DNA from 2 places in the Silvimonas sp. genome. Region 1 is predicted to be linked to the other one. Evidence: riboswitches for the same ligand, from Rfam matches in the RefSeq annotation. Region 1 holds a riboswitch; the other holds the start of a gene.
The links. Region 1 has a riboswitch for thiamine pyrophosphate ahead of thiC (phosphomethylpyrimidine synthase ThiC). Riboswitches for the same ligand answer to the same signal wherever they lie in the genome.
Positions count from the first base shown of each region.

Region 2: another riboswitch for thiamine pyrophosphate. It lies ahead of thiM (hydroxyethylthiazole kinase); the one in region 1 lies ahead of thiC (phosphomethylpyrimidine synthase ThiC).

Region 1 covers NZ_JARLJK010000142.1:94,678-106,972, reverse strand. The annotation lists gene gshB (glutathione synthase) at 1-309, shown strand, start outside; gene P4L78_RS18590 (FAD:protein FMN transferase) at 309-1,361, shown strand; gene P4L78_RS18585 (PTS sugar transporter subunit IIA) at 1,564-1,965, shown strand; gene P4L78_RS18580 (HPr family phosphocarrier protein) at 1,983-2,252, shown strand; gene ptsP (phosphoenolpyruvate--protein phosphotransferase) at 2,315-4,042, shown strand; gene P4L78_RS18570 (YegP family protein) at 4,270-4,599, shown strand; gene P4L78_RS18565 (MFS transporter) at 4,849-6,225, shown strand; gene P4L78_RS18560 (phosphomannomutase CpsG) at 6,229-7,632, opposite strand; gene P4L78_RS18555 (mannose-1-phosphate guanylyltransferase/mannose-6-phosphate isomerase) at 7,629-9,068, opposite strand; gene thiC (phosphomethylpyrimidine synthase ThiC) at 9,420-11,336, opposite strand; TPP riboswitch at 11,393-11,489, opposite strand; gene P4L78_RS18545 (protein-L-isoaspartate O-methyltransferase) at 11,578-12,231, shown strand.
Region 2 covers NZ_JARLJK010000122.1:12,017-24,311, reverse strand. The annotation lists gene P4L78_RS12800 (LysR substrate-binding domain-containing protein) at 135-1,088, shown strand; TPP riboswitch at 1,657-1,753, shown strand; gene thiM (hydroxyethylthiazole kinase) at 1,824-2,633, shown strand; gene thiE (thiamine phosphate synthase) at 2,630-3,268, shown strand; gene thiD (bifunctional hydroxymethylpyrimidine kinase/phosphomethylpyrimidine kinase) at 3,265-4,074, shown strand; gene P4L78_RS12780 (LrgB family protein) at 4,223-4,915, opposite strand; gene P4L78_RS12775 (CidA/LrgA family protein) at 4,908-5,369, opposite strand; gene P4L78_RS12770 (LysR family transcriptional regulator) at 5,487-6,377, shown strand; gene P4L78_RS12765 (AsmA family protein) at 6,389-8,332, opposite strand; gene P4L78_RS12760 (DUF3309 family protein) at 8,656-8,814, shown strand; gene P4L78_RS12755 (hypothetical protein) at 8,898-9,317, shown strand; gene P4L78_RS12750 (PRC-barrel domain-containing protein) at 9,618-10,043, shown strand; gene P4L78_RS12745 (hypothetical protein) at 10,351-10,986, shown strand; gene P4L78_RS12740 (DUF1328 domain-containing protein) at 11,060-11,224, shown strand; gene P4L78_RS12735 (glutathione S-transferase) at 11,386-11,982, opposite strand; gene P4L78_RS12730 (BON domain-containing protein) at 12,194-12,295, opposite strand, start outside.

The DNA of each region.
Region 1 (12,295 bases):
ATCATTGATGGCAAACCGGTGGACTGGTGCCTGGCGCGCATTCCCAAAGCGGGCGAAACCCGCGGCAATCTGGCGGCGGGCGGCACAGGGGTGGCGCGACCACTCACTGCCAAAGACCGCGAAATTGCCGAAACGCTTGGCCCACAACTGGCGGCCAAAGGCTTGTTCCTGGTGGGGCTGGACGTAATTGGCGAGAATGTCACGGAGATCAACGTGACCAGCCCGACGTGCTTCCAGGAAATCACCGATCAATCCGGTATTGATGTCGCGGCGCTGTTTATCAGCGCGCTCGAACGCAAGCTGGGTTGATGTCTGTGCGGACTTTGTTTAGCGCTCTGCGCTGGCTGGGCATGCTGGTGTTGCTGGCCGGTTTAACCAGTTGCAGCAAACCGCCGTTGTTTCAGCAAGACGGTTATGTCTTTGGCACCGCCGTGCAGATCACCATTTACGGCGTCGACGAAGACAAAGCAAAAGCGGCTACGGCCACCATTCTGGCTGATCTGGATCGGCTGCATGCCAAACTGCACGCTTGGCACCCGTCTGACATTACCCGTTTGAATAACGCATTTGCCAAGGGCGAAGCGACGCAGGCCGATCCGGAAATGGTCGCCATTTTGCAGCAGGCCAAAGGCTACGCCGAGCGCTCGGACCAGTTGTTTAATCCGGCCATTGGCGACTTGGTAGCAGCGTGGGGCTTTCATAACGATACCTTCGCGCCCGTGCTGCCTGATCTGGACAAGATTCGCCAACTGGTGGCGATGAAACCGACGCTGGACGATCTGCAATTTGACGGCCCAAACGTCTCCAGCACCAATCCGGATGTGAATATCGACTTGGGTGGCTTCAAAGGGTTTGCGCTGGATCGTGCCGCCGCCTACCTGCGTAAACATCACATGTATAACGCGCTGATCAATATTGGCGGTAACGTGCTGGCGTTGGGCAAGAAGGGCGATACGCCGTGGAAGGTTGGCTTGCAGCATCCGCGCAAACCGGGCGCGATGGCGGTGATCACCTTGGGCGATGGCGAGTCGATCGGCACTTCGGGCGATTACGAACGTTATTTTGAGGTTGATGGCAAACGCTACTGCCATTTGATTGACCCGCGCACCGGCTGGCCCGCGCAAACCATGCAATCGGCCACGCTGATCGCACCCAGCTCGCAAGAAGCTGGCGCCATTTCGGATGCTATTACCAAGCCAGTCTTTATTGGTGGTAAAGACACCGCCGTGCACTACGCCAGCCGCTTTGGCGTGAAAGATGTGCTGATCGTGGGCAATGACGGCAGCGTTTATCTCACGCCATCGATGCAAAGCCGTGTGCAGTGGTTGCAGGCACCGCCGCACATTTACCGGCTGCGTTGATACCGCCTGAGTTGTCGCTTATTTGATTGCTGCAATGCATAAGGGAATTCGGTTATAAATTCAGGAAACGGACGTCAGGTATGATCACAAGGTTGCGGCAGGGCCTTGTGTGTCTGCCGCGCTCGAACAAGACGGATTCGGCCAGCTCGCTTATGGGGGGAGTGCCTGAATCTGCGGTGGTCATGCACAAGGAAGGTCCTGAATGGTAGGTATCATCATCGTCACGCACGTATCGCTTGGCGAAGCGCTGATCTCGTGTGCCGAGCACATCATGAGTCGGCCATTGACCAATATCGGCCAGCTTTCGGTGAGCAAAACCGAAGACCCGGACGACGTGGTACTCAAAGCGCATGACCTGATCGAGATGCTCGATGATGGCTCGGGAATATTGTTGCTGACCGATATTTACGGCGGCACACCATCCAACGTGGCCAACCGGCTGATCCAGCCTGGTCGCGTGGAGGCGGTGGCGGGGGTCAACCTCCCCATGCTGGTGCGCGCGTTGACTTATTGCCATCAGCCGCTGGAAATCGTCGTGAGCAAGGCGATCACCGGTGGACTGGAAGGCGTTTTGTATATGTTGCCCAATGCGGCACAGGGTTGATCAGGGGTTGATGTGTCATGCCGGTAAAAGAACTCTTAATCGTGAACAAACTTGGGCTGCATGCCCGTGCGTCCAGCAAGCTGACCCAACTGGCCAGCCAGTTTCAAAGTGAAGTCTGGATCAGCCGTAATCAGAAGCGGGTCAACGCCAAATCGATCATGGGCGTCATGATGCTGGCGGCGGGCAAAGGCAGCACGGTGACCATCGAAACCACCGGCCCGGACGACCAGAACGCGCTGGATGCGCTGGAAGCTCTGATCGCCGATTATTTCGGCGAAGGCGAATAAACCCCATCCACCGTGCAGCAACAGGCTGTGACGGTGGTTCATTTCTCGGTACTGGAGTCGTAATGAGCCTTACCTTGCACGGGATCGGCATTGGCGGCGGGGTTGCCATTGGCCATGCTCACCTCATATCGCATACCGATATCGAGATCGCGCATTACACGGTGCGCCCGGAAGATATTGCCGGCGAGGTAACGCGTTACGACTCGGCGGTGAAGACTGCCCGCCAGGAGCTGGAAATGCTCTGGGGCAGCATTCCGGATAACGCGCCCACTGAACTGGGCGCGTTTCTGAGCTTGCACATCATGCTGCTCAACGATCACACGCTGTCGGTTGAGCCGCGCGAGATTATTGAAAAGCGCAAGTGCAACGCCGAATGGGCGCTCAAGCTGCAGCTTGATGCCCTGCTGGCGCAGTTTGACGAGATCGAAGAAGAGTATCTGAGAGAACGGCGTACCGACGTCATTCAGGTGACCGAGCGTATCTTCAAAACGCTGGCTGGCCACGACATGGCCATGCATACCCCGGCACCGACTGATCGTGATTCCATTCTGGTGGCGCATGATCTTTCGCCCGCCGATATGGTGCTGTTCAAAGACAGCGAATACACCGCCTTCATTACCGATGTCGGCGGCCCGACTTCGCATACCGCCATTCTGGCGCGCAGCCTGGATTTGCCTTCTGTGCTGGCGTTGCGCCATGCTCGTTCGCTGATTCATGAAGACGAACTACTGATCGTTGACGGCGTGAATGGCGTGGTGATCGTCAATCCGGACGAACGCACGCTGACCGAATACCGCGCTCGCCAAGATGAATGGACTGTCCGCCAGGCCAAACTGCAGGACATCCGGACCAGTCTGCCGGTGACGCAAGACGGCATTGAGATCGAACTGTTCGGCAATATCGAATTGCCGGAAGACACCGACCAGGTGCTGGAAAACCACGCCACCGGTATCGGCCTGTTCCGCTCGGAATTCCTCTTCCTGAGTGAAGACGATCTGCCGACTGAAGAAGAGCAATACCAGGCCTACCGTTCTGTGGCCGAGCAAATGGCCGGGCAGCCGGTGATCATCCGCACCATCGATCTGGGCAAAGACAAGATTCCCAAGTGGCAGGAAGAGTCTGACGCGCCCAACCCGGCCATGGGTTTGACTGGCATTCGTTTGTGCCTGGCCGAAGCACAGCTGTTCCGCACCCAGTTACGCGCACTGTTGCGCGCTTCGGCACACGGCAAGATCAAACTGTTGGTGCCGATGCTGTCGCATGTGGGCGAGGTCAAACAAACCCGCCGCCATCTGGAAGAAGTCAAAGCCCAGTTGCGCGCCGAGAACATTCCGTTTGATGAACAAATTGAGCTGGGTGGCATGATCGAAGTGCCGGCGGCAGCGTTCACGGTTGAGCATTTCCTGCACCACCTGGATTTCGCTTCTATTGGTACCAACGACTTGATCCAGTACACGCTGGCAGTTGACCGCAATGACGATGCGGTTTCGCATTTGTACGACCCGGTGCATCCGGCGGTGATCCGCCTGTTGCATCACGTCATCAGCACCTGCAATCGCGTCGGCAAACCCATCTCGATGTGCGGTGAAATGGCGGGTGACCCCGCGCTGACACGTTTGCTGCTGGGGCTGGGTTTGCGCCGCTTCTCCATGTTGCCAGCGCGGTTGCTCAAGGTGAAAGAACAGGTGTTGTCGACTGATCTGGCCGCAATCCAGCCACTGATTACCCAGTTGCTGGAAGCCGACGAAATCGACGGTTTGCGCCAGGTGATGGAACAACTGCAAGCCTGATTTGCCACCGACGCCCACACAAAACCTGCATGCTGCATCAGCGGCTGCAGGTTTTTTGCTATTGACGCAGCTAAAAACTTTAAAAATGCGTCAGCTTGTTCCAATACTGACCTGGTAGGGTTTTTTTGCCCGCACCCCAGCCGCTGGCGTTGAGTGCCAATTGATCCGGGCACAAGCGCCGTGGCCTTACCGCTGATTCCTGGTTCATAAGCAGATAAGGAACAACCATGTCAGGCAAATTCCATTTGAAACAGGCCAAAGATGGCCAGTACATGTTCAATCTACATGCCGCTAACGGTCAGATCATTTTGACCAGCGAGCTATATCATGCCAAGGCTTCGGCTCTCAACGGGATCGAGTCGGTGCGCAAAAACGCCGCCGATGACGACAATTACGAGCGCAAAGAAAGCAAAGACGGGCATCCCTACTTTGTACTCAAGGCGGCCAATCACCAGGTCATTGGCAAGAGCGAGCTGTACAACAGCAAGGCATCGCAAGAAAACGGCATCGAGTCGGTCAAGAAAAACGGCCCGGAAGCCGTTTTGGTAGAAGACTGATCCAGACCTCGTTGATGGCTGTATCAAACGAGCCAACTGCAAAGAGCGCAGATCGTTGTGGGAGAGAAACCGGATATTGCCCGCAGATCTGCGCTTGACCGATGACAAATCGGCTTGGTAACTTCCCCTTTATGCCTGCGTCATAGCTGCGCGATGTCGCCCACACCGTGGCCGCGTTTGACGCCACTCATGTTCAATCGCCGCCTCCGGCGTTCTAAAGCTCTTGTTTCCACTCCACAGTAGTCACCCATGAATCCAGCCTCGCCCCGGTTTTCTTTTGTCGTTGGCACAACCAGTCTGGCCTTTGTGGTGGGGCAGCTTGATGTAACCATCGTTAACGTGGCGCTGCCGCATATCGCGACCGAGTTTTCCGCCCGAGTGGCCACGCTGCAATGGATTGTCGATGCCTATACGCTGGCTTTTGCGATTTTCATGCTATCGGCTGGTGCGCTGGGCGATCGTTTTGGTAGTCGCCGTGGCTTTGTGATGGGCTTTGCCGTGTTTGGCGTGGCTTCTTTGCTGTGCGGGCTGGCGCCCGATTCTTTGAGTTTGATCGCCGCACGGGCATTACAAGGCTTGGGGGCGGCGGTGATGCTGCCCAATTCACTGGCACTACTTAATCACGTATTTTTTGACGCACCCACTGAACGCGGCCGGGCCATTGGCTGGTGGACTGCGGCGGGTAGCATCTCGATTGCCGCCGGACCGGTGATTGGTGGGCTGCTGATGGATACCGTCGGCTGGCGCTGGATTTTCTTCGTCAATTTGCCGCTCTGTTTGGCTGGCATGTTGCTGGGCCTGCGTTTGCCGGAAACCGAACGCCACGCGCACTCACACCGGATCGACTGGACTGGCCAGATACTAGTGACGCTGGCACTCACCGCACTGATCGCCGCCGTGATTGAAGCCCGACCCTTGGGTTTTGGTCACCCCTTTATCTGGGGCGGATTTACCTTGGCGTGTTTGCTCGGTTTCGCGTTTCTTCGGGTGCAGCAGCGCGTGCCTGAGCCGACCATCCCACTCGACCTGTTTCGCAATCGGACATTCAACGCCGCCGTGATATTCGGCATGGCGGTGAATCTGACCTATTACGGCATGTTGTTTGTGCTCACGCTTTATCTGCAACGCGTGTTGGGATATTCCGCTTTGCACGCCGGACTGGCGTTTCTGCCGCTCACCGCCGGGTTCTTTTTGTCCAATGTGATCAGCGGCTGGGTGATGGGCCGCTTCGGCCGGCGCTTGCCGATTTTGTTGGGCGCGTCGCTGGATGCGGCAGGGTTTCTGTTGCTGCTCAGTGTGGCCGGAGCAAGCTCACACATATTGTTGTTTGTGGCGTTCTTGCTGATCCCGACCGGCATGGGATTGGCGGTGCCAGCGATGACCACCACCGTGTTGGCCAGCGTACCCAAGCAGCGTTCCGGCACGGCGTCTGCGGTGCTTAACGCCGCCCGGCAAGCTGCGGGCGCAATTGGTGTGGCAGTGTTCGGGTCTTTGGCCAACGGGGATGCCGCACAAACCATAAGCGGCCTGCGCGAGGCCGCCTGGGTGTCGATCGGTTTGCTGCTGCTGGCGGCATGGGGCATTTTCAAAGCGCCCATGCCGCATGTCGTGCCCGCAAAGGTCTGAGCGTTAGTGTGTTGCTGCCTCGGTTGGCTGCAGTGCAAAGCCATCCAGTACCTTGAGGATGTCATCGGTATGGCGCTGCATCAGTGCCGGATCACCGCGTGACTCCACATTCAGCCGTACCACGGGCTCGGTGTTGGACGAACGCAGGTTCAGGCGCCATTCGGCAAACTCCAGACTAATACCGTCGGTCTCATCCACCGCCAGTGCTTCGGGTTCATATCGGCGACGAATCTCGGCAATGGCTGCGGGTGCATCGGCCAGTTTGCGGTTGATTTCCCCCGATGACGGGAAGCGCGCAATGCGATCTGCCACCAGCGCCGACAAAGGCTGACCAGTGATGCTCAGCAACTGGCACACCAGCAGCCACGGAATCATGCCACTGTCGCAGTAGGCAAAATCGCGGAAGTAGTGATGTGCGCTCATCTCGCCGCCATAAATGGCGTCTTCCTGGCGCATGCGCTCTTTGATAAAAGCGTGGCCGGTCTTGCTTTGCACCGGTACGCCGCCAGCGGTTTTCACTACGTCGATGGTATTCCAGGTCAGGCGCGGGTCGTGGATGATTTTGGCGCCAGGCTGGCGTGCCAGGAACGCTGCGGCCAGCAGCCCGACGATGTAATAGCCCTCGATGAATTCGCCGCGTTCATCAAACAAAAAACAGCGGTCAAAGTCGCCATCCCAGGCAATGCCCATATCGGCGGCGTTCGCTTTGACGGCGTTGGCCGTATCGGCGCGGCACTCCGGCAGTAGTGGATTGGGAATGCCGTGGGGAAAGGTGCCGTCGGGTTCGTTATGCACCTTGATGAGCGTGATCGGCACATGCAACCGGGTAAACGCTGCTTCCAGCGCATCGACCACGTGGCCCGCAGCGCCATTACCGGCGTTGACCACCAGTTTGAGCGGCTTGAGTGTTGCCAGATCGACATAACCCAGCAGATGCTCAATGTACGCATCCAGAATGCTTTGACGGGTTAACGTGCCGCGCCGGAGTGCAGGGGCGAAGTTGCGCGTTTCGGCCAGATGCTGCACTTCTTTCAAACCGGTATCGCCACTGATGGGACGGGCACCGCGCTTGACCAGCTTCATGCCGTTGTAGTCGATCGGATTGTGGCTGGCAGTGACTTCAATGCCGCCATCTACATCCAGATGAAACGCGGCAAAGTAGACTTCCTCAGTGCCGGTCATGCCGATATCGATGACATCGGCACCGCCATCCATCAAGCCGTTGGCCAGCGCGGCTTTGAGCCCATCGGTAGATGTACGCACATCCCCACCGATCACCACCCGTCTGGCCTGCAGAAACTGGGCATATGCGCGGCCAATGGCGTAGGCGATGTCTTCGTTCAGTTCATCGCCCAGCCGACCACGGATGTCGTAGGCCTTGAAACAACGCAAGCTACCGCCACTCATTTGATCACCGCAGGCGCTTCAACCCGGCCGTAGGTATCTTCAAAGCGCACGATGTCATCCTCGCCCAGATACGGGCCGGACTGCACTTCAATCAATTCCAGTGGAATCTTGCCGGGGTTTTTCAGGCGATGGGTGACCCCGAGCGGGATATAGGTGGACTGGTTTTCCGTTAGCAAGATGTGCTGATCGCCGTTATCCACCAACGCGGTGCCCTTGACGACAATCCAGTGCTCCGCGCGATGATGATGCATTTGCAGACTCAGCTGCGCGCCCGGGGTGACGATAATGCGTTTGACTTGGAAGCGATCGCCATTGTCGATACCTTCGTAGGAGCCCCAAGGCCGTACCACTTTGCGGTGCGTGATCGACTCGGAGCGCTTGGAGGCATTGAGCCGCTCCACAATCTTTTTGACGTCCTGCACTTTGTCTTTGTGCGCGACCAGAATGGCGTCGGCAGTTTCGACAATCACAATATCCTTCAGGCCGATGGCGGCAATCATGCGGTGATCGGCGCGGATATACGAACCGCTCACGTCATCAACCAGCACGTCGCCGACCAGCGTGTTGTCACGCTCGTCCTTGTCACCGATATCAGCCAGCGCGCTCCACGAGCCAATGTCATTCCAGCCCAGATCTGCGGCCTCAATCACGGCGGCTTCAGTGGTTTTCTCCATCACTGCGTAATCAATGGAATCAGACGGGCAGGCGGTGAAGGCGTCTTTGTTCAGCCGGGTGAAGTCGCCATCGCGCATGCTGCGTTCCAGCGACAGCTGGGCGTTGACCAGCATTTCTGGTTGCAGGCGACGCAGCTCATCCAGATAGACCGAGGCCTTGAGCATGAACATACCGCTGTTCCAGTAATAACTGCCAGCGGCCAGGAATTGCTCAGCAGTGACCAGATCCGGTTTTTCTACAAAAGCGTCAACGTGATAAGCGCCATCGGTAGTGAGCGACGCGCCGCGGCGGATATAGCCATAGCCGGTTTGTGGCGAGGTTGGCTTGATACCGAAAGTGACCAGCTTGCCCATCTGTGCCACCGTTGCCGCTTGCGCGACCAAGGCGTGGAAAACTGTCTCATTCTGGATCACATGATCCGACGGTAGTACCAGCAGCAATCCTTCCGGGTCTTTCTCTGTGACCAGCAAGGCGGCGATGGCGACGGCAGGCGCCGTATTTCTGCCGACGGGCTCCAGCACGATGGTTTGTGGCGTGACATCCACTTTGCGCACTTGCTCCGCCACCAGAAAACGCTGCTCTTCATGCGATATCAACAGCGGCGGATTGACCTCGGCAATGCCCTTTAAACGCTCTACAGTCTGCTGCAACAGGCTGTTTTTGCCGGTCAGCTTGAGATATTGCTTGGGATACCCGCCGCGCGACATTGGCCACAGCCGCGAACCGCTACCACCACATAGAACGACTGGATAAACAGACATGGCTTGCTCCTGTTGGATATTGACGGCGCAAAATGGCATTGAAGTTTATTTACTATAGGAGACAAGTTTGTCCCTGTTGTTAGTAATTTTTGTGCAATGCAATACAAGGAGTCAAGCATTAACTTCACTGTTTATCTATAAGTAAACGCTGATCCTTCCCGACTGACTCCGCTGCGGCGTCCGAATATTTCAATATGGAAAGCATAAAACTTACAAAATGTCGCGACTAACGGGGTAATCCTGCAGTTGAAAGGCACTTCAGGCCAACTTGGCCCCGCGGGCAAAAAAATGAGCGCCGCAGCGCTCATTTTGTGTCTCACTCGTGGCCCGATAGACGGGCCCGGACGTGGGTTATTCCTTGTGATAAACCTCGGCACCGCGTTTCACGAACTCGATGGATTTGGCTTGCATACCCTTGTTCAGCGCTTCCGCTTCGTTGATGCCTTGCTGCGCTGCATATTCGCGCACGTCCTGGGTGATCTTCATTGAGCAGAAATGCGGACCACACATGGAACAGAAGTGCGCCAGCTTGGCGCCTTCTTGTGGCAGCGTTTCATCGTGGAAAGAACGCGCCTTGTCTGGGTCCAGACCCAGGTTGAACTGGTCTTCCCAGCGGAATTCGAAACGGGCTTTGGACAAAGCGTTATCGCGAATCTGCGCGCCTGGATGGCCCTTGGCCAAGTCCGCAGCGTGTGCAGCCAGCTTGTAAGTGATGATGCCTTCCTTGACATCATCTTTGTTCGGCAAGCCCAGGTGTTCCTTCGGTGTGACGTAACACAGCATCGCTGTGCCATACCAACCAATCTGTGCCGCGCCGATGGCGGAAGTGATGTGGTCGTAACCGGGGGCGATATCGGTGGTCAAAGGCCCGAGGGTGTAGAACGGGGCCTCAGAACAGTCTTGCAGTTCCAGGTCCATATTCTCTTTGATCAACTGCATCGGCACGTGGCCCGGGCCTTCGATCATTACCTGTACATCGTGCTGCCACGCAATCTGCGTCAGTTCTCCCAGGGTGCGCAATTCGCCCAGTTGTGCTTCATCGTTGGCATCCCAGATCGAACCTGGGCGCAGGCCATCGCCCAGCGAGAAGCTCACGTCATACGCTTTCATGATTTCGCAGATGTCGGCGAAATGGGTGTAAAGGAAGTTTTCTTTGTGATGCGCCAGACACCACTTGGCCATGATCGAGCCGCCGCGCGACACAATCCCGGTCATGCGGTTGGCGGTGAGCGGCACATAGCGCAGCAGCACGCCTGCATGGATGGTGAAGTAATCGACCCCTTGTTCGGCTTGCTCGATTAGAGTGTCGCGGAACAGTTCCCAGGTCAGGTCTTCGGCTTTGCCATTGACCTTTTCCAGCGCCTGGTAGATTGGCACCGTGCCAATCGGCACCGGGCTGTTGCGCAGAATCCACTCGCGGGTTTCATGAATGTTCTTGCCGGTCGACAAATCCATGATGGTGTCCGCACCCCAGCGGATGCCCCAGGTCATTTTGTCCACTTCTTCATTAATGGACGAGGTCACTGCCGAGTTGCCGATGTTGCCGTTGATCTTCACCAGGAAGTTGCGGCCAATAATCATTGGCTCGACTTCAGGGTGGTTGATGTTGGCAGGGATAATCGCGCGGCCACGGGCGATTTCGTCACGTACAAACTCGGGGGTGATCTTGGCCGGGATGGATGCGCCAAAACTCTGACCTGGATGCTGACGCAGCATCAGGTCCGCCATGCGCTTGCCTTTGTCGCCACCGATATCCAGCAGGCTTTGCATATATTCTTCGCGGCGCATGTTTTCGCGGATCGCCACGTATTCCATTTCTGGCGTGATGACGCCTTTACGGGCGTAATGCATTTGCGACACGTTGGCGCCGTCTTTGGCCTTGCGCGGCTGGCGATGCAGCTCAAAGCGCAGTTCATCCAGCGTTTTGTCGGCGGCACGCTGGCGACCAAAGTCGCTGGTTAATTGGTCCAGCAAGATGGTGTCATTGCGTTCTTCAATCCACGCGCCGCGCACACTGGGCAAGCCTTTGCGTACATCAATCGTTGCGGTTGGGTCGGTGTACAAGCCGGAACAGTCATACACGGTGATCGGCGGATTCTGCTCGCCGCCAAACGCGGTCGGCGTATCGTTCTGGCTGATCTCGCGCATGGGCACGCGCAGATCCGGGCGGCTGCCTTGGACATACACTTTGCGGGAATTGGGCAGCGGCTGGATGGCAGCTTCGTCCACATGGGCCTGGGCTGCAGTGAAATCTGCACGATTGTTCATGGCGTCTTCCTTGTATGAAAAGGGCGCGGGGATGCGCAAAAGACGCCATGCCAGAGGGGACGGCGGCTTCGCTTCCCTACGCCGGTGTGAACCGGATCAGGTGCAAAGGGACTCTCTCATCCGCCGAATACAGCGGAACCCCTAGCGAAACTCTATGTGGCAAGGTACTAACTTTATGCGATAATCGCAAGTTAATTTGACAGTGCGCGCGCCAGTTTGCGGCCGAATTCAAGGTGAAAATATGGATTGGGAACATGCCCGTTACTTGCTGGTAGAACAGCAAATCCGTCCTTGGGACGTTCTGGATCAGAAGGTGCTGGATCGGGTTTTGACGGTCAAACGCGAAGACTTCGTGCCGGCCGACAAAAGGGCGCTGGCCTTTGTGGATTCCGAACTGCCTATCGGCCATGACGCAACCATGCTGGCACCGAAAGTCGAAGCCCGCTTCTTGCAAGAAGTAGAGCTGCAGCCCACCGACAAGGTGCTGATTGCTGGTGCTGGCACCGGCTATCTGATGGCGCTGGCAGCCGGCTTGGCCGCCAACGTGTACGGCATCGAAATCGAACCCGCCCTGGCTTCGCAAGCTGAAGCCAATCTGGCCGCAGCGGGTGTGCGCAATACCCGCGTTATCGTCGGCGACGCCGTGCATGGTCTGACTGAGCAAGCGCCGTTTGATGTAATCATCGCCACTGGCTCTTTTGCCTCTGTGCCTGCTACGCTGAAAGATCAACTGGCCGTAGGCGGTCGCCTGATCGCGATCGTCGGCGAATTGCCAATCATGAGCGCAACGCTGGTAAAACGCGTTGACCATGGCGCGTTCAGCGAAGAAAAGCTGTTTGAGTACAACCTGCCGCGCATGAAAAACGCACCGGCAGCACCGGCCTTTCACTTCTAAGGCCGGGTTGCTCGGCAACGCAAGGGCGTGGCTGCGTGCCACGCCTTTTTTATGTAGTTACATG
Region 2 (12,295 bases), on a different contig from region 1:
CTCCCTGGTTGTGCTGCTGTGTGGATATTCAGTTGAATGAAGGGCAGTTTATCCACTCAACGTCTGGAGATAATCCAGCAAAAAAGCGACAATCCCTCTACATTTCGTTGAGAATATTCCGGGCACTTCACGCCATGACACTGGATAACCTGCAGGACCTGAGCATCTTCGCCAAAGTCGTTGCTACGGGCAGTCAATCGGCCGCAGCCAGAGAACTGGATGTGTCACTGGCTGTGGTCAGCAAACGGCTGGCATTGCTGGAGAAACAACTTGGCGTGCGCTTGCTGAATCGCACCACGCGCCAACAGTCGCTGACGGAAGAAGGCCAATTGTTTTACGCCAGTTGCGTGCGCATTCTGGCCGAAGTCAGCGAAGCCGAAACGCAACTCTTGCTGCATCGTGACAGCGTCAGTGGCGTGCTGCGCATCAACGCGCCCAACGCCTTTGGCCGCCGTCATCTGGTGCCGCTGGTCACCGCCTTCCAGGCACGCCACCCGCAACTACGCGTTCAGCTGGACTTGACCGACGCGGTGATCGATCTGGTTGAAGGCGGCGTGGATGTAGCCATCCGCTTTGGCAGCCTGCCCGACTCCAGCCTGTTCGCCCGCGAGTTGGCGCCCAACTATCGCGTACTGTGCGCTTCGCCCGATTACATTGCCCGCCGTGGCTTACCGCAATCCGCGGCCGAACTGGTGCAACACGACTGCATTCTGTTTGGCGAGCAATTGGTCACCGAATGGCAGTTTCACGATGAGAGCATCAAAGTGCACGGCAACATCGTCACCAACCACGGCGAAGCCGCGCACGAACTGGCCTTATGCGGCGCCGGGATCGTCCTCAAATCGATCTGGGATGTCGGCGCCGATCTGGACAGCGGCCAATTGATCCGTGTCCTCCCCGAACACGCCATCGCCTCCGCACCATTGCACGCGGTATACCTGCACAGCCGACACTTGGCCCCGCGCGTGCGACAGTTTGTGGCGTTTGTGAGTGAGCAATTGCAACAAGCCTGGCGCTGGGACCCGGCACCCAAACTGCGGGTGACGGCATCTGGGCAGAACCGGCGGGCACGGGTATCGGGGATTTGAGCCTTGGGATCGTTTGTAGCCTGGATTCGCGTAGCAATCCGGGAGCAACATGGGGCAAATTTAATCACCGGCGGTTCGATGACTCATTGCAATCCCGGATTCCCGCTGACGCTTCATCCGGGCTACATGGGTTTAGGCCCACAAATGGTGGATTGGCTAAACCCAATCCACCCTGCAACTTCATGTTTTTGACTTTTACCAAGCAAACAAAGCAGCCGATCACGCCGACCGAGAGTCGGAGACCTTAGGCTCCGGCCGACCGAGGGAACGGCGGAGCCGCGCAAAGAACACTGGCAAACAAACTGTTCGTTTCGGCTTTTGACTTCGGGCCCCGTCGGACGCTCGCGTCCCGGGTCGCCTTTCTTTTGGTTACTTTTCTTTGGCGAAGCAAAGAAAAGTAAGGTACTCCCGGTCACCACCAGGTATCAAACGCCTTTTACACCCGTCCCGCAGGCACCAGCAACACTTGAAACGGAAGCCAAATCAGCCAGTCCACAATGGATTGTCGCCTCCCTTCAAATCCCACCAAAACCCTCCTTGCCCACAACACCCCAACAGCGGACAATCCTCCCCTGACTCGGGGTGCTTTTGCAGTTGCAAAGGCTGAGAGATACCCGTTACCTGATCCGGATAATGCTGGCGGAGGGAAGTCCCAAGTGGCCCTGTGCTGCTCGCCTGCACTGACCGTCCGTATTACATGGATGGATCAATCCGGGCCGCCAAGGAGCCACATAAATGTCATCATCCGCAATCCCCACCCTGCCGTTTTCCATCATTGCCGACGAGTTGGAACGCTTTCGCAGCGTGCATCCGCTGGTGCATGTGCTGACCAATGAAGTGGTACAGGAAATCACCGCCAATGTTTTGCTGGCTGCGGGTGCCGCGCCAGCCATGATTGTGGCGCAGGAAGAAGTCAGTATTTTTGCCAGCATTGCGGGCGCAGTGCTGATCAATGTCGGCACCTTGCGCGACACACAACTGGCGGCCATGCGGCAGGCCATCACCGCAGCCAATGCAGCCAACGTGCCATGGACGCTTGATCCGGTGGCGGTTGGCGCCCTCGAATATCGCAGCAATGCCTGCCGTGAATTTATCCGGCAAAAGCCCGCAGCCATTCGCGGTAATGCCTCGGAAATCCTCGCGCTAGCCGGTATGGGCAGCGGCGGGCGTGGCGTAGACAGCACGGCGGGCTCCAACACCGCGTTGGCCGCCGCCCAGCAATTGGCCCGCGATAGCGGCGCCGTCGTGGCTGTGACTGGCGAAATTGATTACATCACCGATGGCAACAGCACCTGGGCTACGCCCTGGGGCCATCCGCTAATGACGCAAGTGGTCGGCACCGGCTGCGCACTTTCTGCGCTGGTCGCCGCGTTCACCGCGCAAGCCCCCAACCGTTTGAACGCCGTAGCGGCAGCCTGCGCCCTGGCCGGGATTAGCGGTCAGCGGGCACAAGCCATTAGTAATGGACCAGGCTCGTTCAAAGCGGCATTCCTCGACACGCTATATTTATTGAGCCCCAACGAACTGCGGGAGATGACCGCGTGAAGCCGTTTGATTTATCGCTTTATCTGGTGCTCGACCCTGACCTGTGCGGCGGTCCGCAGGGCATGGTGGACACCGCCCGTATCGCCGCCGAGAACGGTGCCACCATCGTGCAACTGCGCGCGCCCAACTGGAAAAAACGCCAGTGGCTGGAAACCGCATTTGCGCTCAAGGCCGTGCTGGACCCACTTGGCGTGCCGCTGATCATTAATGACCATATCGACGTCGCAATCGCGGTCGATGCCGCAGGCGTGCACATCGGCCAGGCCGATCTGCCGCCCGACGCCACGCGCCGGTTGATCGGCCCAGATAAAATTCTTGGGCTGTCGACCTCCAATGCGGCGCAAATGGCCGATGTACCGTTGGGACTGGTGGATTATCTGGGCGTTGGTCCGGTGTACCCCACCGGCACCAAACTGGATGCCTCGCCCGTGATCGGGCTGGACGAATTCGGCCAGCTTATGCGGGCCAAGCCACTGCCAGTGGTGGCGATTGGCGGCATCAAGCATGGCACGGCAGCGCCACTGATCCGCGCCGGGGCCGATGGCGTGGCCGTGGTTTCGGCCATTTGCGGTCAAGCCGATATCGCTGGCGCGACTGGCCATCTATTCATTGAAATTACCGGAGGCCGAACATGAGCCCCTCAACGATCCCGCATGCTCTCACCATCGCCGGTTCGGATTCTGGCGGTGGCGCTGGCATCCAGGCAGATCTGAAAACCTTCTCGGCGCTGGGCGCATACGGCATGAGCGTGTTGACCGCGCTGACCGCACAGAACACCCAAGGCGTGCATGCGGTGCATCCAGTGCCGCCCGAGTTTGTCACAGCCCAACTGGATGCCGTGTTCAGCGATATCCGGGTCGATGCCGTCAAACTGGGCATGCTGGCCAATGCGGGGATCGTCCATGCCGTTGCGGCCAGCCTGGCAAAGTATCAGCCGACGCACATCGTGCTCGACACCGTGATGATCGCCAAAGGTGGGCACCCGTTGCTGGTGGCCGAAGCTGTGTCGGCGATTCGCGACGCGTTGTTGCCGCTGGCTTCGCTGATCACGCCTAACTTGCCAGAAGCCGCGGCGTTGCTAGGCGCCCCGGTCGCCACCACAGAAGATGAGATGCGCGCACAAGGTTATGCACTGATCGCCGCCGGTGCCAAAGCGGTGCTGATGAAAGGGGGACATCTGGGTGGCGCCGAGAGCCCGGATTGGCTGATCACGCCACAGTCCGAAACGCGCTTTGCCAATATCCGCATCGCCACCCGCAACACGCACGGTACCGGTTGCACGCTGTCTGCCGCGCTGGCCGCTTTGCGTCCGCAACATCAGGACTGGCCGCAGACCGTGGCAGCAGCACGCGAATGGTTGCAAGCAGCGTTGATCGCAGCGGACCGGCTGGATGTCGGCCACGGAATTGGCCCGGTGCATCACTTTCACGCGTGGTGGTAATCAGCGGCAACCGGGCTCCCGGCACCAGGTTCTGCTGCCGGGAGTCTCTGCATCAACAATTTGACGACTGCTTATTTCATGCCCAGCGTGGTAGGTGAAAACAAATCACGCGCCAGAGGTGCTTCCAGACTGCGTTATGGACGCGGGCCTAGAAAAACAATTTGCCGATCACCGGAGCGCCCAGCACGCTGATCAAACCGGCAATCATCATCACCAGGCTGGAGACTACGCCCTGCACTTCGCCAAGCTGGCGGGCTTTGGCGGTACCGGCGCCATGGGCGGCGGCGCCAAAGATGGCGCCGTGCGCAAGGCGGCTGCGCACCATTGGCAGGCAGGTCAGCACGGTTTCACCAATCGCCATGCCCAGCACGCCAGTGATGACCACAAACACTGCTGCCAAGTCCGCGGGGCCGCCAATTGAACGCGCGGCTTCAATGGCAAACGGTGTCGTCACTGAACGCACGGCCAGGCCTTTTTGCAGCATCACCGACAAGCCCAGCCAGCGCGCCAGCAAGACGGAAGTGCTTACCGAAGTCACCACTGCGGCGATCACGCCCGCAGAAATCGACAGCCAGTGTTTACGCACCATGTTGCGGTTGTCGTAAATGGGCAAAGCAAAAGCGATAGTGGCCGGGCCGAGCAGCCACATCAACCAGTGGGTATCAGCGATGTAGTCGTGGTACGGGATATCGGCCAGCAGCACAATGGCGATCAGCACCGCCGGGGTTGCCAGCAAAGGCATCAGGATCAGCCGCAGGCTTTTTTCATACAGCCGCTTGTTGGCGTAATACAAACCAACGGTGAGAATGAAACAGCCTGCAGCCAGCATTGAATCAGGCATGGTGATTACACCGGCGGCGGGCCAGTTTGAGCTCCAGCCGATATACCTGGTCCACCACCAGCGCGGTGACCACCATGACCGCCACGGTGCTCAGGCCGATCACGGTACAGATGCGCCAGCCGTCGCTCAGAATCAGTGCCGGATAATTCACCACGGCCAACACGGCCGGTACAAAGAACAGCAACATCTCGCCCAGCAACCAGTTGGCGCCACGGCGAATCCAGCCTGTCTGCACTACGCCCGCAAACAGTAATGCAGCCATCGCGCCCAGCCCCAGCAAACTGGCTGGCAATGGCAGATCGAACCGGGCCTGCACCCAAGCCGCCACCAGCCACAACGCCGACAACGCCACCACTTGCGTCGCGACACAGCCAAAGGCGTAAAGCCGCGCGCCCAAGGCAGAAGTAGCCGAGGCGACGGGTGCTGGCAACGCGGGGCTTGAAGCGAGTTCCATGATGACGGGCACGGCGTAAAAGATTGAATAACGCCAGTATACGAAGCGTCTATCCAGACATAAAATGAATAATAATTATCCAATTCATTCCATTATGGAATGCATGGCGAGGCAAAGATGGATGTCCGTGCGTTGCGTTATTTTGTTGAGGTGGTACGCCAGCAAGGCTTTACCCGCGCGGCTGAAACCTTGTTTGTTACCCAGCCCACCGTGAGCAAAATGATCAAGCAGCTGGAAGATGAACTCGGCGGTCCATTGCTACTGCGTGAGGGTCGCAAAGTGCTGCTGACGGACGCCGGTAAAGTGGCCTACGCCAGGGCGCAATCGGTACTGGCTGAAGTAGCGCGCTTGCGCCAGGAAGTGGCCGAAGTCGATGGCATGGCACGCGGAGAACTGGCGGTGGGTATTCCACCCATGGCCGGGCGCTACTTTGCGCCGGTCATCGGGCGCTATCGCAAGCAATATCCCGGCGTGGCACTCCGGCTGCGCGAACAAGGTGGCCGGGCGCTGGAAGAAAGCGTGGTCAATGGCGAACTGGATCTGGGCGTCACCGTGCTGCCTGCCACCGTGCCCGGTCTGGCCACTTTGCCGGTCACCCGCCAGGCGTTGATGGTGGTTTATCCAGTGGTGCGGGCGCCGGTCAAAGCAAAACCGGTGGCACTGGCCGAGTTGGCCGCCCTGCCCTTCATCATGTACGAGGATGACTTCGTGCTGAATCACGTCATCATCCACGCCTGTGAAGCCGCCGGATTTACCCCGCAAATTGCCGGGCAAAGCCGTCATTGGGATTTCATTGGTGAACTGGTTGCCAACGATGTCGGCATCGCCATTTTGCCCGACCCCATCGCTCGCCAGCTCGATCCGGCCCGCGTAGTTTGCCGCCCGCTGGCCGATCCCGCGCTGGCTTGGGAACTAGGACTGGTATGGCGTCAGGATTATTTGTCGCGAGCGGCCCGCGCATGGCTAGAGTGCTGTGAAGAAGCTTTCGGTTATCCCGCACGCACATGATCGATGCTGTATCAAGAATGCGGATGAGCCTCCGGATTCTTTTTGGCGTTGGTGTCCGCCTGCTGCATCAACTGGGCACACGGCGAATCTTTGGCGGTCCCCACCTCAATCAGCGGTAGCAAGACCAGCGGTGGATAAACAAACGCCAGCGCCACTGCCGCGGCCGTGCGGCCCACGGGTTGTGGCAGTGACGGTTTCACCGACGGCTTTTTGAAAGTCCCGCCAATATCTATCGGCCCACGCAAGGCCGCCAGGCTGATGTCTTTCGGATCAACCTTCAACGCCATATCCAGCTTTTCATCGCGAAAATTGATATTGCCCGAGCCGTTAATCACTTGCTTGTCGGTATCCAGCACAAACGTTTTGATAGTCGCATCACCATTTTGCGCGGACAAATCGGCCACCATGCAACGCACCGGCACCGGCTTGTCGCCGGTAAACAGAATGGGCAGCAGATTGGCCAGATCCAGATTGGTCAGGCGCAGCAGCAGCTTGCTGATCTTGCCGCCATCCATGATCACCGCCACGTTGCCATTGGCCGAGCCCAGCATCTGCGCCACTGAATTACCCTGCATGGCCAGCCGCGCCTTGCCGCCGACCAAACCGGCGCTGGCCTGGCGACTTTCGCCCAAGGACGGAACAAGTTGTTCCAGCTGCAAATGGGCTGCGGTCATGTCGACACTGGTTTTAAGCGGCGTGGCACCGCTATCCATCTGCAATTGCGCCACCACATGACCACCGGCCACGCCCACATTAAGCGGGTCTAGCGTCAGTACGCCGTTGTTCAGCAAGAGATGAGTCTGGATGTTATCCAGCGGCAGACTGGCGTTCACGATCTGCGTGCCGCGAAACTTCACATCCGCATCAGCGATATTGAGTTTGTCCAGATTGAACGGGTTGCTGGGCAGTATGCGATCACCCTTGGGCGGCGCGGGCTGACCACTTTCCTGGCGCGCCCCGATAAAGCCGGAAAAATCCTGCAGATCGACACGTCTGGAAGTCAGGTTGGCGGTAATGAACTTGGGCTTGCGGGCGAGATCAACAGCAAAATCGCCACCCACATCGCTGCTGCCCACCTTGCCGGCAAAACCCTGCAGCTTCCATACCTGGTTCTCATGTTGCAGATTGCCAGCCAGGCGATAAGGCGGCGTAGCGGGCAACGGCAATTTGAGGATCGGATAAAGCTGCGCCAGGCTTTGCCCAGACAGATTGAAGTTGATCGCCAGACCGCTCATTTGCAATGGGTTGGTGACCGTCCCTTTGGCGCTGAAGTGCGTCTTGTCGACGGAACCCGTTACCTGCAAAGGATAAGGCTGTGTGGTGTCGCGCAGGTTCAGCAAACCGCCGCCCACCGCCGTCACGTTGAAATCCAGCTTGCGAAAAGCGCCTTTGGCATCGACATTCACGGCGGCGGCTTTGCCCTGAACGCCATGGTCGGTGGCGACTTTGGCGGTAACGTCCGAACCTTCGGCATCCAGATAGTGGATTTGCCCATTTACTACATCCAGCTGCCCCAGTTTCACGCTGGGCGAACTACTGCCACTGGCGGGTGATGACGCGGTGAGCTGGTCGAAATTCCAGTTGGCTTGCCCTTGGGCGTTTTGTTCCAGCAAAACATTGGGTTCGGTAATCACCACGCGCGGCAATTCGACTTGCCGATGCCACAGCGGGCGCAGTGGCAGATCGAACTCCAGCTTTCGCACAGTGGCCATGACTGGCGTTGTGCTCCAGCTGGCGTTGGCCAGCTGCAAATCTTCTACGGTGATGGTGGGCTGCATGGAAAGATGCACATGTAAATCGCCCTTGATAACGAACTCGCGGCCCAGTTTTTGCGAAACCTGGCGTGCGATCGGGCCGCGCAGCATGTTCCACTGGAACAGATAAAGTGCCAGCGCGAACAGGGCGATGATGGCTGCCAAGCTAGAGAGGACTATTTTTTTACGTTGTGTCGCCATAAAACGGGACTCTCACGTTAGATGTTCTTATGACATGGCTATTTGCAGAAAGAACGAAAAGCGCATGATTGCATTATCGCATTGAGGCAGGACCGGGCTATCCGCGCACCGGCGGGTTGTCTTGCCAGACGTCACCTACAAACCAGCGCATCGCATTATGTAGGCATATTCCTGCAAATACCTGCGCGAGTTTGGCGATGGCATTGCGCCGCCCGCCGACATGACTGGCCAGACGACTGACGTATCTTTATGACGGGCAAGTTCACCGGGCAATTCATTAACGTTTTTCCGGTGGCTTGCATACCTTAAATAAGGAGAACGTCATGTCACTTGGCCTGATTCTACTCATCGTGCTGTTGCTGATCGTCGTCGGCGCCCTACCCACCTGGCCGCATAGTCGTAACTGGGGTTATGGTCCCAGTGGTGGGGTTGGCTTACTGTTGATTGTGCTGATTGTGCTGCTGGTCGTTGGCGTGATTTAGCGTCGCTGCGGCTTTGTTCTTGTTCTTGTGTTGTCTGTTAATACTGCGCGCCCGGGCTGGCCTCGGGTCAAGGAGATGCGGCAATGACCATTCAGCGTAGCAACACCGAACAGCGCCATGATCGCAGCCAATTGATGCTGAACCTGCTGGCCGCAATGGCCTTGTCGCTGGCCATATTGCAGGCGTGGACATTGCTGGAAACAGTGGCCGATACCACGCGTAGCGTTCCCGCCACCGAAGCGGCAACCGGCCCGGCCACGGTGATGCGGGCAGCGCAAGCCCGAACACCCTGCCAGGCTCACAAAACGCGGGACGATAACTCCCTGCTGCAAGGTTATAGCGGCTATCTGCTGCTGGAACACGCCATCGCCGATGGCGATGTATTGAGCCAGCCACTGGCATGTGCGCCGGGCAAAACCATGTCAGCCAGATCGCCTGCCAGCCCGGTCAACTTCAATGACCAGCAAGAGATGATTCAACCCGAGGGCGTGAAGCTGATCTAAGCCGTGGCCACGTTCACGTGTTGTTCGATGCGCCTCGTACCGCATCCAGGCGTTTCTCGGCAGGCTTCGTGCCAAATCCATCACCATCGCCCGGCGCAATTGCTCCGGGCGATGGTCATGTAGGAAGCTGTAGGCATGGGCTCATAGCCTGCCCTCCACAAAGCGTACGGTTTTCCAGACAAGCACCGACATTCCGTTTTTGCGCTGAAGTCCATGATGAGAAGCATCGAACGAGTCCATTACGTTCCGATGTCCGCGGTGCCCCACCGCAGCCCACGCATTATCACAGGAGTATTCATCATGACTTTGCCAGGCAACCAACCTCTCAATACGGACGTACGCTCCACCGGCCTGCCGCCAGTGACCCCGGGCTTTAGCACCCAGGTTATCGCTTCGCATGAAGTGGAAGGCTACAAAGTGGTCAATGAACAAGGCGAAAATCTGGGCAAGATTGACCAGTTTGTGCTTGATGTCAGTAACGGCAAAGTGGCCTATGCCGTGCTGTCGTTTGGCGGCTTTTTAGGCATGGGCGACAAACTGTTTGCCATTCCATGGTCAGCCTTACAGCTGGACGAAACCAATAAAGAATTCGCCTTGATCGGTATCGACAAAGAAAGCCTGAAAAACGCCCCAGGCTTTGATAAGGACCACTGGCCAGCTTTTGCCGATGAACAATGGGCCAGCAATCTGCATAGCTACTATCGCGCCGATCCGTACTGGCACTAAGCGTCTCCAGCCATTTGCGTGATTGAACGCAGCCGCCCGACCCGCAAAGGTCCGGCGGCTGCATTCTTTTCAGCCTTCCTTCGCACAGATGTTGTCCACATAGACGCGGCTGCAATCACATTTACCGATGTCGGACACAACCTACAAGTGCTGCCCGCCCTGCCGACAGCATGTCGCGTCAGCAGCCCGACATTTCTGTGGCGTAGCCAGCGCTAAGATGACCTCACTGACAACGGTGAAACAAGACGCACACAGCGCGAGATTCCCGGCCCTTTAACCCGCTCACCCCGCAAGAAGGTACATAACGATGAACGAATGCAAAGCGATCCGGGATGCCTTGCTCAACCGCCGTGAAGACTTGGTGAGCTTGCTGCTGCGCACGCGTCGGTTGGCCCAGGATACTGGTAACAACCGGGTGCGCGACTGGGCTGAACACGAACTCAATGGTTATCCGCAGCACCAAGCGTTGCCGGAATACCGTGAGATCCCCGCGCAATCGTTCGTCAAGTTGCAGGGAAATCAGCTGGTGATTGAGTCGATTCGCTTCCCGACCGAGTTTATTCCGGACGAGTTGCAAGAAGAACTTGGCGTCAGCCGCTTGTTTAATCCGGTTGCCGATTATTTGCCTTACCTGCAGGGCAAATACAAGGATGAACTGTGCGAAGTCTGGTATCGCGATCAACTGGCACAGATCAATGAAGCACAGCGTTTTATGCCAGGCATGGTTTGTCTGGCTGGCTGGAAAGCCATCCAGCGCAGCGCTATTTGCGAAATGGTGGCTTCTTGCCGCGATGAACTGTTGTTTGGCTTGAGTGAAATCGAATTTGGTCTGGGTCAGCGCGCGCCTGCCAGCGTGTCCAGTGCCTACACCAGCAAGCACAACATGCTGATGGTCGCGATCTCTGGCGGCGTAACGCAACAAGCGCAACGCCAATCTGCCTGAGCGCCCCGATAGTTGTACCGGTTGCAGATGAATACCTGGCAGTTATTTTAATTTTCCGCAAAGGAGTAAAGCCATGCTGCACTACGCCGTAGTCTTCTTCATCATCGCCCTGATTGCCGGCTTGCTGGGTTTTACCGGCATTGCGGCAGGCGCCGCCGATATCGCGCGGATTTTGTTCTTCCTGTTCATTGTTATTTTTGTGGTCAGTATCGTGCTTGGCTTCTTGCGCGGGTGGTAGCGGTTCAGTAGCTGTTCGCGCAGTTGTTGCAGTACCGCCTGGATCAGGCGCTTGTTTCCCTCTCTTTGCCTCACTTCGACAACCGGATGCCTGTATTGGGTAATCCGGTTTTTTTTGGCTAACGTTCGAGGTTGCCCATCTTCTGCCTGGCTGGCGCGCGTTTACTTTTGCATAACCTGCGCAAACAACGCGCTGGCCAGTTGGTTATCCAGCCACGCAATCAAACGCGGATACGGCGATTGATAGAACCAGGTTTTATCGACATGGGCAAACTGGCGCACAAACGGGAATGCGGCCATATCGACCAGCCCGGGTTTGTCTCCAGCCAGCCAGTCTTGCCGTTGCAACCGTTGCTCCAGCTGCTGTAAGTAGAGTTCGCCCTGCTCGCGGTAATACACGGCGCTGTGCTCTGGATACCGTTCCGGATATTTGTAGCGGTCCAGATAAAATTTGAAGCTGCCATCGTTCTGCGCGACCAGCTCTTGCGCCGCCACAGACCAGCCCTCCCCTTGCAGCCAACCTTCTGGATCAGCCAGATTCAGCGCCCACAACATGATGTCCAGGCTTTGCTCCAGCACCGTGCCATCAGGTAGCTGCAGCACCGGCACCGTGCCCTTGGGTGAACACGCCAGCATGGCGGCGGGTTTGTCGCGTAGCACCACCTCATGCTGCTGGACCGGTACGCCACTGACAGCGATGGCCAGCCGTGCACGGATGGCATACGGGCAACGGCGGAAGGTATACAGGAGAGGAATCACGACAGGCCAGCCGGGAGCGCAAAGAATGGATGGCGATTATCGCTCTATCCGCCAAGGCCGCCAATTGGCGGGCGACGAAATCGGCCTGGCCCGTTACATAGAAAACGCCAGCGCATATAGCCCCAGGGGAAAGGCATGCACTGGCGTGTAAACAGTTAAACCGCAGGTATTGCGGGTGCTGCAAGCGTAATCAGCTCAACTTGGTTAGAAGTTAGTTGGATTTGACCGTGGTGTTATCCACCACCGAGGTCACACCTTCCACACCAGAAACCACGGTCTTGATTTCGCTGTGCTTGGCTTCGTTATCTACCGT